Regions from separate parts of the Oerskovia sp. USHLN155 genome, predicted to be linked through region 3. Evidence: riboswitches for the same ligand, from Rfam matches in the RefSeq annotation. Region 3 holds a riboswitch; each other region holds the start of a gene.

The links. Region 3 has a riboswitch for S-adenosylmethionine ahead of WFH32_RS14510 (hypothetical protein). Riboswitches for the same ligand answer to the same signal wherever they lie in the genome.
Region 1: another riboswitch for S-adenosylmethionine. It lies ahead of WFH32_RS04215 (ABC transporter substrate-binding protein); the one in region 3 lies ahead of WFH32_RS14510 (hypothetical protein).
Region 2: another riboswitch for S-adenosylmethionine. It lies ahead of WFH32_RS07055 (NADPH-dependent FMN reductase); the one in region 3 lies ahead of WFH32_RS14510 (hypothetical protein).

The regions. Positions count from the first base shown of each region.
Region 1 covers NZ_JBBCXG010000002.1:285,417-288,683, forward strand. Annotated here, with positions in the region: gene WFH32_RS04215 (ABC transporter substrate-binding protein) at 1-1,206, opposite strand, end outside; SAM riboswitch class IV at 1,504-1,615, opposite strand; gene proB (glutamate 5-kinase) at 1,780-2,922, opposite strand; gene obgE (GTPase ObgE) at 3,168-3,267, opposite strand, start outside.
Region 2 covers NZ_JBBCXG010000004.1:158,706-161,972, reverse strand. Annotated here, with positions in the region: gene WFH32_RS07065 (hypothetical protein) at 1-355, shown strand, start outside; gene WFH32_RS07060 (flavin reductase family protein) at 421-987, opposite strand; gene WFH32_RS07055 (NADPH-dependent FMN reductase) at 984-1,613, opposite strand; SAM riboswitch class IV at 1,634-1,743, opposite strand; gene gdhA (NADP-specific glutamate dehydrogenase) at 1,972-3,267, shown strand, end outside.
Region 3 covers NZ_JBBCXG010000009.1:159,814-163,080, reverse strand. Annotated here, with positions in the region: gene WFH32_RS14515 (hypothetical protein) at 44-751, opposite strand; gene WFH32_RS14510 (hypothetical protein) at 881-1,255, opposite strand; SAM riboswitch class IV at 1,361-1,472, opposite strand; gene WFH32_RS14505 (cold-shock protein) at 1,601-1,804, opposite strand; gene WFH32_RS14500 (polysaccharide deacetylase family protein) at 1,987-3,267, opposite strand, start outside.

The DNA of each region.
Region 1 (3,267 bases), on a different contig from region 3:
GGTGGACAGCCGCTGTCCGTCCTTGACCCGCACGCCGTCGGCACCCTTGACCCAGCCGGCGTCGTCGAGGAGCTCTTCCGCACCGTCCGGGTCGTACGCCAGGTCGTCCGAGACGTCGGCCCACAGCGGGGTCGAGTGCGACAGCACGCTCGTCGCGGGCTCGTCCTGCGGGGTCAGCAGGGTCGCAGCGATCTCCTCGCGGTCGATGCCCTTGCTGATCGCCTGCCGCACTGCGGGGTCGGCGGCGAGCGGTCGCGACTCGTTGGGGAAGAGGTTGAAGACGACGCCCGGGTTCGCCCGGTACGCGAGCCAGAAGCCGTTGCCGTCGAACTGCGGCAGGTCGACCGTGCTGATGGCCGCGGTCGCGTCGATCTGGCCCGAGAGCAGGCTGCCGGTCCGCACGCTGGCCTCGGGCACGAACTTCACGGTCACGGTGTCGAGGTACGCCTCACCCGTGTGGTCGTCGGCCCCGGAGGCCCAGTCGTAGCCGGCGACCTTCTCGAGCACGACCTCCTGGTCGAACGTGTACGACTTCACCGCGAACGGCCCGGAGCCCACGAACTTCCCGGCGCACCGGTCCTCGACGCTGAGCGCGGCGGACGCGGGCGAGAGCAGACCGAGCGAGAAGGTCGAGGACGCCTGGAGGAACTGAGCGCTGGGGGCTGAGAAGTCGACCCGCACGGTGCGGGGGTCCACGACCGTGGTCCCCTCGTACCCGACGAGGTAGGCCGAGCCGAGCGAGGCCGCTGCCCCGAGCTCGACGATCTTGTCGAAGTTCGTCTTGACGGCGGCCGCGTCGATCGGCGTGCCGTCGGCGAACGTCGGCCCCTCCCGGAGCGTGAACGTGAAGCTCGTCGCGTCCGCGTCGACCTCCCAGCTCTCGGCGAGCCACGGCAGGATCTCCCCCGTGTCCGGGTCCTGCGCGGTGAGCGAGGCCACGGTCTGACGGGCCGAGGCGATCGCGTCGTTGTTCCCGACCTGCTGCGGGTCGATGCAGTGCGAGTCGACCGTGACCGCGAAGGTGAGGTTGCCGCCCGGGACGGGCTCCGCCGTCGGACCGGGGGACGTGCCGTCCGCCGTGCTGCCGCCACCGGTGCCGCACGCCCCGAGCAGGAGCGCCGTCGCGGCGAGGGAGGCCGCGGCGAGCGCGCGGCGGGACGGGGCCGTACGGCCGCCGGGGCCCGAGGGCCAGGTCGAGAGGGACATGCGAGAGGTGCTCCTTCGGTCGTGCGCGCCGTCGGACCGGCAGTGCCGGGGCGCTGAGGGGTCGCCGACGGACCGTGGGTGCGTCGGATCGACGCCGGGCTCACGGCGAGCGGCGGTGGGGAGCCGTCGAGGGGACGGCGGAGGGGGGACGCGGGGTGTCGGCCGTGCGTCAGGTGCAGCGGGGGTTCAGCAACGTGTCAGCGACAACAGGGCGCGAGGGGTCTGGCTCCGCCGAGGCGGCACACCGCCCTGCGGTCGTGCTCCTGTTCCGTCCCGAGTGCGCGCATCGCCCGTTCCTCCGTGTGCTTACCGCGCCCGACGGGTCGCGGTCAGGTACCACCCGGAGCACCCCGTCACGTCGAAGGGTTGCTGGCCAGCGAGCCGGGTCTTGGCGCTGGCGCTCTTCACCTGCCGCACAGGAAAGCCTCCCGGGGGCGAGGAGTCAAGGGGTGAGAGCGCCGTCCCACGCATTGAGACGCCGGGAGCGCGAGACGGGGCCCGTCGACCCGGGTCGGGGTCGGCGGGCCCCGTCAGGGGGCGCGCGAGGGGCGCGTCGGCCGCGACGAGCCGCGCTCAGGACGCCTTGCGCTTGCGCCCCACGAGCACGAGGTCGTCGCGGTGCACGATCTCCCGGTCGTACCCCTCGCCCAGCCTGTCGCGCAGCTCGTGCGTCGAACGCCCGAGCAGGTCCGGGATGTCGCTCGAGTCGAACGCGACGAGGCCGCGCGCGATCACGCGCCCGTCGGGCGCGACGAGCTCGACGGGGTCGCCGGCGTCGAAGTCGCCCGTGACGCCGACCACGCCCGCGGGCAGCAGCGACGCGCGTCCGCCCAGGACCGCGGTGACCGCTCCCTCGTCGAGCTCGAGGCGCCCGCGCGTGCGGGCGGCGTGCGCAAGCCACAGGCGCCGGCGCGTCGTGCGCTTGCCGGTCACCGCGAACCACGTCCCGACCTCGCGCCCCGCGAGGGCGCCCTCGGCGTGCGCGGCCTTGGTCAGGACGACCGGGATGCCCGAGCCCGTCGCGATGCGCACCGACTCGAGCTTGGTGAGCATGCCGCCCGTCCCGATCGAGCTGCCGCGGCCGGTGACCTCGATGCCCTCGAGGTCGAGCGCGGACCGGACCTCGCGGATCCGCTGGGTGCCGGGGCGCGAGGGCGGCCCGTCGTACAGGCCGTCGACGTCGGTCAGCAGGACCATCGCGTCGGCGCGGACCAGGTGCGAGACCAGGGCAGCGAGGCGGTCGTTGTCACCGAAGCGGATCTCGTCCGTCGCGACCGCGTCGTTCTCGTTGACGACCGGCACGATCCCCAGGTCCAGCAGACGCTCGAGCGAGCGCTGCGCGTTGCGGTAGTGCCCGCGGCGGATGGTGTCCTCGGCCGTGAGGAGCACCTGGCCCACGCGGATGCCGTACTCGGCGAACGCCTGGGCGTAGCGGGCGACGAGGAGGCCCTGGCCCACCGAGGCCGCGGCCTGGGCCGTCGCGAGGTCGCGAGGTCGTGCGCTCAGGCCGAGCGGTCCGATCCCCGCGGCGATCGCCCCCGACGTCACGAGCACGACCTGCCCGCCCGCTGCGTGGCGGGCCGCGATCACGTCGACGAGCGCGTGGAGGGCAGGGACGCTGAGGTGCCCGTCCGGTCCGGTGAGGGAGGAGGAGCCGATCTTGACGACGACCCGGTGGGCCGTGGCGACCTGGGAGCGTGCGGAGAGCGCATTCACGGGCTCATCATCCCGCGCCGGGCGCCCGGACGGGGCGCCGTTTCAGCGTGTGACACCTCACGGTGGGAGGGCGTGGGCACCTGCTCCCCCGCCGGCCCGACGACGCCGCTCCCCTCCGGGCGCTCGTCTCGCCCGCCCGCAGGGTCGGCACCACCCGGGGACGCCGCAGGGCGGGCACGACCCGAGGGCCGTACCCGCCCTGTGGGCGGACGTGCGATGTCGACGACCCGTCGACCCGTACGGGGTCAGTCCTGGTCGGGGTCCGTCCAGTGACCGGACTCGCGCTCGGTCCACAGCTCGGCACGGGCCTCGGCCTTGGCGTCCATGCGCTCGGTGTACTCGCGA
Region 2 (3,267 bases), on a different contig from region 3:
CATGGTGCGCGTCGACCGGCCCTCCGCGGATGCCCTGCCACCGCTCGGACCGCACCGGACCACCCTGCGGGAGCGGCGCCGTCGGGCACCCGATCCTCTCGTGGCGCTCGCGCTCCAGATCCGCCTCGGGCGGCTCGCCGACGAGCTGCGCGCGGTCGAGGCCGACCCGGACGTCTACGCCCGCGCCCACCACTACCTCGCGGCGCAGGGTGCGTACGACGCGCTGCTGCGCGAGGCGTGCCGGCTCAGCGGGCTCGACGTCGAGGCCGCCCCGCTGCGTGCGGGCCTGCGCAGCGACGAGGACGAGCGGCTGCGCGAGGAGCTCGAGCTCAGCGCGCGCGGGTGGAGCTGGTGACCCGGCAGCACGGGTGAGGGGCCCGACGGCGGCGCGCTCCGCCGTCGGGCCCCGGTCCGTGCGGCTCAGAGAGCCGAGTGGTCCCCGATCCGGTGGTACGACCGGTCGTGGTAGACCAGCGGTGTCGCGTCCGCCCGGGTCCCCGACGCGAGCGCGCGCAGCGAGACCAGGTAGCTGTCGCCCACCGGCGTGCGCTGGATGATGCGGCCGCGCACCCACGACAGCGCGCCGTCGATCACGGGTTCCCCGGACTCGAGGGGAGACCAGCCGCCAGCCGCGAAGCGGTCGATCCCGCTCGTCGCGAAGCGCGCCGACACGTCGTCCTGGTCGGCGCTGAGGAAGTTGACCGTGACCGTGCGGGCCGCCGAGATCGCGGGCCACGACGACGACGTCGACGCGAGCGAGAACGCGAGCAGTGGCGGCGCGGCCGAGACCGAGATGACCGACGTCGCCGTGAAGCCCACGGGGCGGCCCTCGTGCTCGAGCGCGACGACCGCGACACCCGCGGGGTGCTGCCGGAACACGGCCTTGTAGGCGTCGGCGCTGAGCTGCGGCTCGTCCTGCTCGTGGAGCAGGGCCTCGAGCCCGGCGAGTCCGGCGACGTCGGAGCGGGTCGTGGGTTCGGCGGTCATCGGGTCACCTCGGCGAGCTCGGGGGCGGTCCGGTGGGTGGTCTCCTGCCCGACGGCGGCGCTCGCCGCCCGCAGCAAGGGCCCTCCCGCGTGGTCGAGCCAGGCGTCGACGGTGCTCGTGAGATCGGCCTCGCCCAGCCGGGAGTCCAGGAGGGTGAGCGTGCGCGCGGGGACCGTCGCGCCGAGCTCGACGAGGAGCGGGCGCAGGTGCACCTCGCCCGCGAGAGCGTGCGCGGGGTTGCCCGACACCACGACCGGGACGGCCACGACCCCGGCCAGGCCGTCGGGGCCGTAGAGGTCGAGGAACGCCTTGAGCAGCCCGGTGTACGAGCCCTTGTAGACGGGCGTCGCGACGACCAGGACCGCGGCGCTCGCGGCGATGTCCCGCGCGGTGTCGGCGCGCGGGTGCTCGGGGGCGAGGATCTCGGTGGCGATCTCGGCGAGGTCGATCGTGGCCGGGGTCGGGTCGGCCGGGGCGAGGCCCAGGTGGTCGGCGACGCGGGCCGCGACCGTCCGGGCGGCGGTCAAGGTCCGTGAACCGGGCCGCGGGTTGCCGACCAGGGTTACCACGGCCGGTCGTGGGTCGTCGGTCTGCGTCGGGCGGGGTGCTGCGGGGTGCTGGGTCATCGCTTCCTCACTGTCGTCGTGCTGCACGCTTGCCGCGTCGTGCCGGCGCGGCCAGGTCATCTCCCGGAGCACCCCGTCGTGAAGGGGTTGCTGACCAGCGAGCCGGGGCTTCGCGCTGGTGCTCGTGACCTCTGGGTAGGGGTATAGACCTGGAGGGGCGAATCTGCACCGATCAGGTCGAGAATTCTCAGAGGGTGGACGGAGGTTTCCGGAGGTGGGACCTCGAACTGTTGCCCCGAGCAAGGGCGGCGTCCCAGGTCATGAGCCTGGCGTCTCCCAGAGTGGGACGGGAGTACGGCGATGTTTACGAGTACGTAACCTGGTGCGGTTCAAAGCCCGCCCTGCCGAGGAGCACTCCATGGATAGTCGTCTGCAGTCCGTCTTCGACGAGGTCCTCGCCCGCAACCCTGGTGAGGTCGAGTTCCACCAGGCGGTTCGCGAGGTCTTCGACTCGCTCGGGCCGGTGCTCCAGAAGAACCCCCAGTACGTCGACGCCGCCGTGCTCGAGCGCATCTGCGAGCCCGAGCGCCAGATCATCTTCCGCGTGCCGTGGGTCGACGACCAGAACCACGTCCAGATCAACCGCGGCTTCCGCGTCGAGTTCAACTCGGCCCTCGGCCCGTTCAAGGGCGGCCTCCGCTTCCACCCCTCGGTGTACCTCGGGATCGTCAAGTTCCTCGGGTTCGAGCAGATCTTCAAGAACTCGCTCACCGGCATGCCCATCGGCGGCGGCAAGGGCGGCTCGGACTTCGACCCGCGCGGCAAGTCCGACGGCGAGGTCATGCGCTTCTGCCAGTCGTTCATGACCGAGCTCTACCGCCACATCGGCGAGTACACGGACGTCCCCGCGGGCGACATCGGCGTGGGCGGCCGCGAGATCGGCTACCTGTTCGGTCAGTACAAGCGCATCACGAACCGCTACGAGTCCGGCGTCCTCACGGGCAAGGGCATCAGCTGGGGCGGATCCCTCGTGCGTACCGAGGCCACGGGCTTCGGCACGGTGTTCTTCGCCGACCACATGCTGCGCACCAAGGGCCAGACCTTCGACGGCCAGCGCGTCGTCGTCTCCGGCTCGGGGAACGTCGCGACCTACGCGATCCAGAAGGCTCAGCAGCTCGGCGCGAACGTCGTGTCCTTCTCCGACTCGTCGGGCTACGTGGTCGACGAGGCCGGCGTGGACGTCGACCTGCTCCGCCAGATCAAGGAGGTCGAGCGCGGGCGCGTGGCCGACTACGTCGAGCGTCGCCCCGGGGCACGCCTCGTGACGGGCGGCAGCATCTGGGACGTCCCCGCGACGGTCGCGCTGCCGTGCGCCACCCAGAACGAGCTGAGCGAGCAGGACGCGAAGCAGCTCGTCGCGAACGGCGTCGTCGCGGTCGCGGAGGGCGCCAACATGCCCACGACCCCGGGCGCGGTCTCGCTCCTGCAGGACGCCGGCGTGCTCTTCGCCCCCGGCAAGGCGGCGAACGCGGGCGGCGTCGCGACCTCGGCCCTCGAGATGCAGCAGAACGCCTCACGGGACGCATGGACGTTCGAGTACACCGAGGAGCGCCTCGCGCACATCATGGAGGGCATCCACTCGCGCTGCGAGGAGACCGCCGACGAGTACGGCGCACCGGGCAACTACGTCCTGGGCGCGAACATCGCGGGCTTC
Region 3 (3,267 bases):
TCGGGGCTCTCGGCGACGAGTGCTCCGCACTCAGGCGTTGGACTCAGAAGTCGCCGAAGCCGCCGAAGTCGCCGCCACCGAAGTCCCCGAAGCCGCCGAAGTCGCCGCCCGCCTCGGTGACGTCCCCGCCACCAGTGTCTCCGGCCCCCGTGTCGCCGGCTCCCGGGTCCGTCTCGCCGCCCGTCTCGGTCGCGCCGGGGTCGCCCTCGCCCGAGGTCCCGCCGTCGCCGGCGAAGTCCGCGGTCGGGTCACCGAACATCGGGCCGAACAACATGTTGGCGACCGCGGAGCCGATCACGACGCCCGCGATGGTGCCGAGCATGCTCGAGCCGATCATCGAGCCCATGCCCGGACCGCCCGGACCGCCCTGCCGGCCGCCGAACGACCGTTCGAGCGTGCCGGGGTTGCGCATCTCGGCGCGGGTCGCCATGCGGGCGAGCGACTGCGGGTCGTCGGAGGTCGCGCGCTCGGCGGGCGGCAGGTTCTCACCGAGCTCGGCCAGCACGCGGCGCCGCTGCTCCGGCGTCAGCCGCTCGAACGCCTCGGCGTGCGCCTGCTCGACGGCCTCGGGGGGAGCCGTGCGCAGCAGGTAGCGGTAGCGGTCGATCGCGACGTCGTCCTCGCTGCGTGCGGGGCCCGTCGGGGCCGGGGGCGGGGTGCCGTAGGCAGGGGCGCCGGGGCGGTCTGCCGAGCCGTAGGGTGAGCGCTCGTCCTGCGGGGTGCGGCCGAGGAGGCGGTCGAGGAATCCCATGAGCGTGTCCTTTGGTCGAACCGTCGAGGGCGGACGCCCTCACTGGTCCAACGCGGCGCCCGGCTCACCCGTTCCGCCGAGTGCATGATGCGGCCGAGAGACGCCCGGCGGGTCGCGGCCGGAACGCACTCAGCGGGGAGAGCGCACCGGTTCCGGCGTCGGGCCCACCCCGCCGAGCAGCCGCACGTTGAGGCCCTGGCCCTCGACCTCGAGCGCGTGGTACTGCTCGTGCACCCGCACGGTGGCACCGGGGCCGACGTCGAGCAGCGTGTGATGCCACACCCGGCACGCCCCCTCGCCCGACGCGTACTCGACGACGACCTCGGCTCCGCCGTCGTGCGCCCGCACCGCGAGCACGACGCCCTCGCGCCAACCCCAGGGCCGGTTGCGGAGCATGCGCTCGTGGACGGGGTGCAGGAGGTGCCCGGTGTCGAACCGTTCGCACACAGCGGGCGGGGGACAGGCGACGACCGTCGCCCGGCGTTCCATGACGCGCTCGGCCATGGTGCTCCTTCTCTCCGTGCCCGACGGCGGAGCTCGCCCCCGTGCGCACAACCACCCGGGACCGTCCCCGGGTGAGGGGCACGAGGAGGCGCCCTACGACGTCGGGCCTCGCTCTTCCCCCACGGTCGTGGGGGCGGGTCTTCCTCCGGGAGCACCGTGCGCGTCGCGCGGTTGCCGGACCAGCACGCCGGAGGGCGGTTCGCTGGTCCTCTGGACCGTTCTCAGTTCTACCACGGCGTCACCGCCCGAGCACCAGGGTGCCTGGTCCTGGACGCACGAGTGCCCCCGACCGAGACGGTCGGGGGCACTCGTTCAATGATCAGCTACGCCCGGAGGCGAGTGAGATCAGAGCGGGCGGATGTTCTCCGCCTGCGGGCCCTTGGGGCCCTGCGTCACGTCGAACTCGACGCGCTGGTTCTCCTCGAGCGAGCGGAAGCCCTGCGTCTGGATGGCGGAGTAGTGCGCGAACACGTCGGCGCTGCCGTCCTCAGGTGCGATGAAGCCGTAGCCCTTTTCGCCGTTGAACCACTTCACGGTTCCCAATGCCATGGGGATCTCCTTCTAGAGTTTCAAACAGCTCCATGATCTGGAGCCGAACATCACGGTGTTCGTCGTCAACTCTTGGGTAACAAGGTTCGCGGTGGCATGGGGCCGTTGCGCAAGGACAAGCGAGGCACTGCAATCTCACCGGCTACGGTACAGGGGTTACTCCGACTGTGCTAGCCCTGATGCTAACGATTGAAGTACGCGTGTCCGCCAACCAGGCCAGGGCCGAGCAAATCGGGCACCGTCACGAGCGTGTAGCCCGCGGCCCGCAGGCCGTCCACGATGCCCGGGACGGCGTCCACGGTGGAGCCGTGGATGTCGTGCATCAGGAGGATCGCCCCAGGTCGGACGCCTGCGAGAGCCCGCTCGGTCGTCATGGCGGTGTCCTTGTTCTTCCAGTCCTCGGTGTCGACGTCCCACAGGATCGCCGGCTCGTTCCGCTGGGAGAGGACACTCGTCACAGTGTCGCTCGTCGCGCCGTACGGAGGGCGAACGAGCGTCGGTCGGACGCCCGACGCGGCCTCGACCGCGTCCGCCGTCGAGGTCAGCTCGTCCGTGATCTGGTCGGTGCCGAGCTTCGAGAGGTCGGGGTGGGACCAGGTGTGGTTGCCCACCGCGTGCCCCTCGGCGACCTCGCGACGGACCAGGTCGGGATGCGACTTCACGGAACGGCCGACGAGGAAGAACGTCGCCCTCACCTGCTTCTCGGCGAGCGTGTCGAGCAGTCGGGACGTGTGCTTGCCCGGGCCGTCGTCGAAGGTCAGGGCCACGCACCGCAGCACCGAGCAGTCGGGGGCGCCGGACGGGTCGGGCGCGACGGGCGGGGTCACGGGCGGCGGCTCGACGGGGGGCGGTGCGATGCCCATGAACGGGGCGCCGCTCGCCGCGACGTCCGCGATCTGCTTCCCGACGGCGGACAGGGCCGTCCGGGTCGCGTCGGGCTCGATGCGCACGGCCAGCTCTCCGTCGGAGCGGGCAGAGACCAGGCCGGGCGCGAAGACCAGGGTCGCGGCGCCGTCGGGCCCGAGACGCACGTCCCGGAACGTGTCCTCCGACGAGGGCACCGGCTCGTCGAACCCCAGACCGGCCGAGGCGAGCGCCGCGTCGACCCACTGCGCGGCCTGCGTGCGTCCGTCGGCCGTGAAGAGGTCCGACGACCACGTCGTGGTCGCGCGAGGGAGGTCGGTGTAGAACGTCTGGGAGCCGACCTCGCCGTTCGCCCCGCCCGTGAAGGCGTACGTCGTGGCACGCACCCCCAGCACGTCGCCCTGCGCGAGCACCAGGTCCCACCCGACGTTGAGCTCGTTGCCCACCCCGTCCGGGTCGATCGCGGCGTCGTACGCCTTCTCGGTCGCGTCGACGAACCGGCCGAAGGCGTGCGAGAGGGAGCGCTCCCCAGGGATCGAGACCGTCGAGATCGAGCGCGCGTCACCGGCGTCCGCGGTCGACTCCTGGTGGATCTCGAG